Regions from separate parts of the Liberiplasma polymorphum genome, predicted to be linked through region 1. Evidence: riboswitches for the same ligand, from Rfam matches in the RefSeq annotation. Region 1 holds a riboswitch; the other holds the start of a gene.

Region 1 (4,223 bases):
AGACACTTTAGAAACACTTGTATCTTGTAAAATTTCAAAATCTGGAAATAGTCCTTTAAGCGTTGTTAAAACATCATAAACTGTACGTAAATCGTCTACATCACAAGTAAATGATATATTTACAAGTCCATCTGTTAATAAGGTTTGAGAAATCATATCTATATTTACTTCATTTTCAGCTAAACGGATAAACATTTCTGCAACACTTGCTGAGGTTCTTGGATAATGGTTTATTGTAATCATCGCGACGCGATCAATAACACTTACACCAGTAATACTTCTTTGTTCTAACATATTAGGTACCTCCTTAATCCATGTACCTTGTACATTTTCATGGGCTGATGCAACATAAATTTCAACCCCATACTTTTGTCCGATTTCTACTGCTCTAGGTTCCATAACTTTAGCACCTAAGAATGCAAGCTCCGACATTTCTTCATAACTAACTGTTTCAAGTTTTTTGGCTTGTTTATAGACTCTTGGGTTGACACCATAAATCCCAGTAACATCGGTATATATTTCACATTTACAGTTTAGTTTAGCTGCAATCGCTACTGCAGTTGTATCAGAACCACCGCGACCAAGTGTTGTGATATCACCGGTTAAATTGACGCCTTGAAACCCAGTAACTACAACGATTCTTCCTAAATTTAAATGATAATTTATTTTTTCAATTTCAATATCTTTAATTTTATTTTTCATATGGATGCCTTCAGTTTGAATCCCTGCTTGCAAGCCATTTAATGCGATACTATCTACACCTTTTTCAGTTAATATCATAGATAATAATGCCGTTGAGACTTGTTCTCCGGTTGATAAGAGCATATCCATTTCTCTTTTTGAAGGATTCATTGAGGCACTTTGAGCTAGTTCTAGCAACATGTTGGTTGTTTTACCCATTGCACTAACAACTACAACAATGGCTTTTTCAACCGTTTTGCGTTCAATAATTTTGTCAGCAACTAAATGCATTTTTTCAACGGTTTCTAAAGAAGACCCACCAAATTTTAAAACAACCATTTACAAAGCCTCATCATACTGAATTAAATCTTCGTAACGTTCTCTTCTTACAACGAGTTTTGAAGTACCTTCTTTAACAAAAACTACTGCCGGTCTTCTTAAGCGGTTATAGTTAGAGGCCATTGAATAATGATACGCACCCGTAGATAATACAACGAGTAAATCGTTTGCTTGTGGAGTCGGTAACAATGCCTTACGTATGATAATATCTCCAGACTCACAAGCTTTACCTGTAACAGTATATGGTTGGCTATGTGATTCATACATACGATTAGCAAGAACACCCGTGTAGGTAGCATCATAAAGCACTGTCCTTAAATGATCTGCCATAGACCCATCAACAAACACATATTGCTTTTCACCGAACGTTTTTTTCGTTGTTGCAACAGTATATAAAGTCAACCCAGCATTCGCAACAATCGCTCTTCCTGGTTCTATACATACTTTTGGTGCGCTTATATGTAGTTTTTTTGAGACATTATGAATAAAATTTAACATATTTGTTAAAAAGGTATCATCAACAATTGGTAAGTCTTCTTCGATATAACGTACGCCAAATCCACCACCTAAGTTCATTACGTCTACTTGTATATTAAAGTCGTTTTTTAACCTTGCGATATACTCTAAAACGACTTGCGCATGTTTATAAAATGAATCCGACTCAAATATTTGTGACCCTATATGACTATGAAATCCTAAAAAATTAACATTTGGTTGATTGACCATTCTTTTAATAACATCAATAGTTGTCTCATCAAAAATACTTAAGCCAAATTTAGAATCATTTTTAGTAGTTGCAATAAACTCATGTGTATGAGCTTCAATACCAGGATTAATTCGTAACAATACATTTACACTATGATCTTTGTTTAATAAACCAATCATTAAATCAAGTTCAGCTTCATGATCAATAACTAAGACTCCAACCCCATAATCAATTGCCATTTGAATTTCTTCAATGGACTTATTATTACCGTGGAAATACACTTTATCCATAGGATAATTTGCCTGTTTCGCGGTAAATAATTCCCCACCAGAAACTACATCAAGTGATAATCCTTCTTGTTCAATCAATGTACACATCGCTTTTGTTAAGAATGCTTTTGAAGCATAAATCACTTCTGATTTAACAGACGGATGAGTAAATCGTTGAGTAAAGTACTGACATTGTCTCCTAATATGGGTTTCATCCATTACATAAAGTGGTGTTCCATATTTTTCTTTTAATGCTGCTAGGCTAACGCCACCAACAGTAAGCATCCCTGATTCATTTATTTTTTGAGTCCCAAATAATTCCATAATAAAGCCTTCTTTCTATTTTTGAATATAAAAAAGTCGCGAGCAAAAGGCTCACGACTTCATATTCGAGATAAAAAGCGTCCTTTCGCCCAACCATGTTAAAGCGCATCCATCATGAGTCGGGCAACCCAATCGAACAGTCTTATACTTGTTCAGTATAAGCCCAGTGCTAAGCACTTCGGCGTTAGCCCCTTTCCTTTTTTTCAAAAGTACTATTGACTTAACGCAGCCTCTTTTACATCGTTATAGTTTATTCAATTGTCATAAGAATAACACATTGTCACTTTTGAGTCAAACAATATAAATTAAAAGCGTTTTCTTTAAAAATACGTTTTAAAACTTACAAAAGTACAGCTCGAATTCAGGGCATTCAACTAATTTATTTATGATACTTTTCATTTTATTAGAGAAAATCTTAAAGATGTGATTAAATCTTTTTTTAAGCCTGTTAAATAGTTCTGCACCTAAATGATTATAAAAAAATTATTGTATAATTTCTTATCTATTACCTAGTTTATTATAATGAGTTTGTAAGGTGTAATTTTTTTTGCGTATGATTTGTCGGAAATCGAATCTAAGTCTATAATTAACTTACCTTTTAAAAGTAGGTATTAAAATTATAGGTAAATTAAAGGAGAAAAAATATGAAAAAATTAATGTTTTTAGCAATAACAGTATTATCAATATTTCTATTATCCGCGTGTCGCTCTCGCGTTGATGATGTATTACGTGTAGGAATGGATCTGCGTTATCCACCTTTTGAAACCATCGAAGATGATGAGCCTCAAGGCATTAGCGTTGATGTGGCACGTGCATTTGGAGAATATATAGGGCGTGAAGTTGAGATTATTAATACGCAATTTGGTGCGTTAATTCCAGCATTAAATTCTGGTGAAATAGATATCATTATTGCGTCAATGAGTATCACTGAAGAACGTGCTCAAGTGGTTGATTTTTCAGAACCGTACTTCTTTTTCAAAATTATTAGTTTAGTCAATCAAGATTTTGCGGATGCTAACGGGATTACTGTGGATACAACAAGCGATGAATTATTAGAACTTGATGCACAGTTTGTTGGAATTGCCGCTCAAGTTTCTGCTTCAATACCTTTATCATATGGTAAAGACGTTATAGAGGCAGTCGATTTAAACTCAGCTATTACTGAAGTTGCACAAGGTGGTGCCGACATCTTATTAATGAGTTCGTTCCCAGTTACTAATGGACATCGCGCAAATCGTGATACAACTATGGTTGTATGGGATCCATTTGTGTCAAGCCCAATTGGTATGGCGGTTGCTCAAGGTAATACAGAATTATTACAACAAGCGAACGAATTCATAGCTACAATGAGCGAACCAGGTGGATTATATGATGTTTTAAGTGAGAAATGGGATGCTGAAATTATTGCATTACTTGAACGTTACGGATTAGAATTCTTTATCAATGAAGAGTAAAACATTATACTATATACTTTCGATCGGAATCTTCGTTGCCTTTGCATATTTTATTATAATGAGGCAGCGAAGACCGTTTGACCTATCTTTACTAGATGGGTATCAAACCATTGTGCGAGAAGGTTTCATAAATACAATTTATGCTTCAATTATCGCGTTAATCGGAAGTGTCGTTCTAGGGTTCATCCTATACATACTCACCACCACCAAACTTCGTTTTTTTCAAGCTTTCGTTGATGTATTTACTGAGATAATTTATGGTACACCATTGCTTGTTATGATTGTTGTAATGGCATTTCTCATTGGACCTGCGTTTAACATATACAGTCGTTCAGTGATGGGTATTTTAGGATTAATCATATATATTACACCTTACATGACAAATATATTTAAAAGTGCATTTTCAAGTATCTCTGAAGAACAATATATGGCAATGGATTTATTTGGCTT
Region 2 (4,223 bases), on a different contig from region 1:
GTGCTATATATGAATACCAAACATTGATAAGTGACTTTGGAAGATTCAAACCATTTATCACGATGGACTTCTTTGGTAGTCATGAGGAAATGGAAATTGATTTAGATCGCGTTGATGATGATTATTTACAAGCAACTATGTACTTAAGTCATGACTTATTCTATGCATTCGCGGTTGAATTCTTTGGTGAAGTTTGGCTTTATATTGATCAGTTACATAGCGTAAACTTACCACAAGTAAATCCAATCAATTGTACAGGTGTAGACTGTGAAGAATTCTATGAGTTAATCGCATTATTTGAGTTCTTAGAAGGTATGGATCCAATGGAACTCATCATGTTAATTAATCCAGAAACCCGTGATGCGATTTACATGAACATGGATTTGGTTCCATTCTTAGAATATATCGGATTACAAGTAGAAGAACCTTCACCATTTACAAGATTTGACATTGAAATGACGATTAAAGGTAACCAAACCATTACCTTGCCAACTGAGTTTAATGATGTAAACCGCATTATGGAAGAAGTTGGACAATATGCTTTAATCGATCAAATGTATCAAATGCTTAAAAATATTTATTGGGAATTAGATAACTTAGAAGAAGGTACTTATGCATTAGAAGATCTAATTGAAATCGTTGGAACTGTAGGTATTTTCCATAAAACACTAACAACATTTACCATTACTGAAGACGACATTATCGGTCATTTCGTTTATATCGATGGTAAACTCGTTACAACAGCACCAGTATCACTTAACTTCTTAGAAGAAGAAGTAGACCAACAACATACAAGAACATCATTCTTAGAATTGATTGGTATATTAGAAGAAGATAACTTTACACTTACTCGATTATTACTTGTATTCTTCTCATATGAAATCTATGATGATTTATATGGTTGGGATGACTGGGATTGGGATTACAATAATGATTATTATTATAATCAGTTCCCAATGATTCATGATTTTGATGATATCGCATGGGCCGCTAGCAATTATTCAGACGAATTATGGGTATTATTTGGCTATAATAACATGTGTTACGATTGTAGTTGGATGCATTGGGATATATATCATTACTATTACAACACAAACCCAAATCATTACTTAAGACTTTATGTAATTAACTATAACAATTCTTGGAGCTCTGCACCATTTGGATTTACCTGGGATCAACCGTTCTTAGCAATCTATGATGGCGATGTCCTAATTGAAATCGTTTACAATCCAGGGGATATTTTGGATACTATGTATAATTTATCTCAAGGAACATATTTACCTCCAGGAGCATAAAAACCATTAAAAGGCGCGAAAAATAGCGCCTTTTTTTGTATGACAAAAAAAGATTGACAACGCTTACATTATCTACTATAATTAACTCGGAAAGCATACAGAGGCGCGTGTGATGGGTATCTATTCCTTCATAAGAAGTTGGACATTCTTTAGGATAGAAAAGGCATCACACGCCGAAAGTTGCGAAACGTCCAACTCGCAAACTTGATGAGTGTAGGGACACTACAATCATTGCCATTTCTTTGAAAATGGAGAGCTGTTTATTTAAAAACAGCTCTTTTTTGATATTTTAAGGAGGAAATTTATGATTAAATCTATGCAAATCGGAGAAAAAAGAACGTATCAACGAACGATTACAAAAGAGGATGTTTTAACATTTGGAACGTTAACTCATGATATGAATCCCGCGCATTTTGATGAAGATTATGCTGCAAAAACTATGTTTAAAAAGCCAATTGTTCACGGCATGTTACTGGGGTCATTATTTAGTAAAGTTTTCGGACTTGAATATCCAGGTGAAGGCACGATTTATTGTTCACAATCATTGAAATTTTTAAGACCAGTTTACCCAGATACATTATTAAGTGTAGTCATCACAGTTAAAGAAATTATACTAAAAAAAAATAGAGTCATATTTACAACAGAAATATTTAACGAGTCAAACGAACTAGTCTTAACAGGTGAGGCCATGATGATGCCACCTAGAAAGGATGCCTAATGAATAAATGGATTGAAAAACAAACCTTTTTAGATCAGTTAAAAGATGGCTTAAGTATAATGGTTGGTGGGTTTATGGCATGTGGATCACCGGAACTACTCATTGATTGGATATATGAGAGTCATGTAAAAGAATTAACCATTATTTGTAACGATGCAGGATACCCTGATAAAGGGGTAGGGAAACTTATTGCCAACGGGCAAGTTAGAAAACTCATCGCTTCACATATTGGGTTAAATCCAGAAGCAGGACGATTAATGAGTGAAGGCAAAATGGAAGTAACGCTTGTCCCTCAAGGGACACTTGCAGAACAAATTAGAGCTTATGGGGCAGGACTTGGTGGGATTTTAACCCCAACGGGTATCCATACCGTAGTTGAAGAAGGAAAAAGCGTGATTAATGTACAAGGAAAAGACTATTTGTTAGAAGAAGCACTTGGCGCAGATTTAGCTTTAGTTGAGGCGAATGCGAGCGATGAACTAGGGAATTTAATCTATGATAAAACGGCCCGTAACTTTAATCCTATAATCGCAACCGCAGCTAAAAAGGTGATGGTATTGGTGCATCATAAAGTTAGTCATATAGACCCAGAACATATTATTACGCCTCATATATTTGTTGATGGCTTAATTGAGGTGGATCGCTATGCATAATGCAAAAGAAATCATCGCAAAACGTATTGCTAAAGAATTAAAAGATGGTGATTTAGTTAATTTAGGTATTGGACTCCCTACTTTTGTTGCCAACTATATACCAAGTACCATTTCAGTATTTTTACAAAGTGAAAATGGTCTTATTGGGTTAGGCCCAAGTCCTGAGACTGAATTAGATATCGATAAAAACTTAACGAATGCTGGTGGACAATATGTCACTTTAATGCCAAACGGTATGTATTTTGATTCCGCAACATCTTTTGGAATTATTAGAGGTGGTCATGTGGATATAACAGTGTTAGGCGCTTTAGAAGTTGATCAAGAAGGTTCGCTTGCATCATGGATTATTCCAGGTAAACTTGTCCCTGGAATGGGTGGGGCAATGGACTTAGTAGTTGGGGCAAAAAAAGTTATTGTTGCAACGACCCATACTAATAAAGGCATCTCTAAGATTAAGCAAACTTGCACATTGCCTTTAACGGCGTATAAAGAAGTTGATTTAATTGTGACAGAACTAGCCGTCCTTGAAGTAAAAGAAGATGGGCTTTATTTAATAGAGCGTCATCCAGATGTAACCATAGAAGAAATTATTGCCCAAACAGAAGCACCATTAAAATATAATCATGTATCACTTATGGAGGTATAAATCATGAAAGTCATTCATAGATTAAGATTAAGCCAACAAGACGCGCATTACGGAGGAAACTTAGTAGACGGTGCAAAAGTTCTTGCATTTTTTGGTGATGTAGCTACAGAACTTCTAATTCATATCGATGGAGATGAAGGATTATTTAGAGCTTATGAAAAAGTGGACTTTTTAGTACCTTTATATGCAGGTGATTTTATTGAAGTTGAAGCCCAACTTATTCACAAAGGTAATACTTCAAGAAAAATGCATTTTAAGTGTTATAAAGTGATTACTGCAAGAACAGATATAAATGAAAGTGCTGCAGATTTACTAGACGAAAAAATTCTTACAACCGAAGCCATTGGGACATGCATTACACCACTAAATAAACAAAGATTGTCTCATGAATAAACTTATTATTACCTGCGCGATATCTGGTGCAGAAGTTAAAAAAGAACATAATCCATATGTCCCATATACGATTGAAGAAATGGTTTCAGAAGCTTATGAAGCCTACAGTGCAGGGGCTTCAATTATTCACCTGCATGCAAGAGAAGATGATGGTAAGCCAACCCAAGATGCTAAAAGATATGAAGCAATTATAAAAGCCATTAGAAAAAAATGTCCTGATGTGATTATTCAACCATCAACAGGTGGGGCTGTAGGCATGGATATGACTACAAGACTCCAAGTCACAAAGTTACCCCTTGAAATGGCAACCCTAGATTGTGGGACACTAAATTTTGGTGGAGATGAAATTTTTGTGAACACTGAAAACGATATTAAACTAGCAGCTCAAATCATGCATGAGAAGAAGATATATCCTGAACTCGAGTGTTTTGAAAAAGGGCATATTGATATGGTTTTGAGGTTACACAAAAAAGGGTTTATCCATGAGCCACTTCATTTTAGTTTTGTCTTAGGGGTTA

What was found. A riboswitch is a leader RNA that binds a small molecule or an ion and turns the genes downstream of it on or off. The one in region 1 is predicted to bind lysine.
Region 2: linked by a shared signal. The riboswitch ahead of ACHAJD_RS07205 (MaoC family dehydratase) and the one ahead of lysA (diaminopimelate decarboxylase) in region 1 are both predicted to bind lysine.

Annotation. Positions count from the first base shown of each region.
Region 1 covers NZ_JBIOAG010000039.1:7,116-11,338, forward strand. The annotation lists gene ACHAJD_RS08300 (aspartate kinase) at 1-1,020, opposite strand, end outside; gene lysA (diaminopimelate decarboxylase) at 1,021-2,319, opposite strand; lysine riboswitch at 2,413-2,562, opposite strand; gene ACHAJD_RS08310 (transporter substrate-binding domain-containing protein) at 2,964-3,773, shown strand; gene ACHAJD_RS08315 (amino acid ABC transporter permease) at 3,832-4,223, shown strand, end outside.
Region 2 covers NZ_JBIOAG010000028.1:15,485-19,707, forward strand. The annotation lists gene ACHAJD_RS07200 (immunoglobulin-like domain-containing protein) at 1-1,295, shown strand, start outside; lysine riboswitch at 1,386-1,562, shown strand; gene ACHAJD_RS07205 (MaoC family dehydratase) at 1,600-2,013, shown strand; gene ACHAJD_RS07210 (CoA transferase subunit A) at 2,013-2,666, shown strand; gene ACHAJD_RS07215 (3-oxoacid CoA-transferase subunit B) at 2,659-3,312, shown strand; gene kal (3-aminobutyryl-CoA ammonia lyase) at 3,316-3,705, shown strand; gene kce (3-keto-5-aminohexanoate cleavage enzyme) at 3,698-4,223, shown strand, end outside.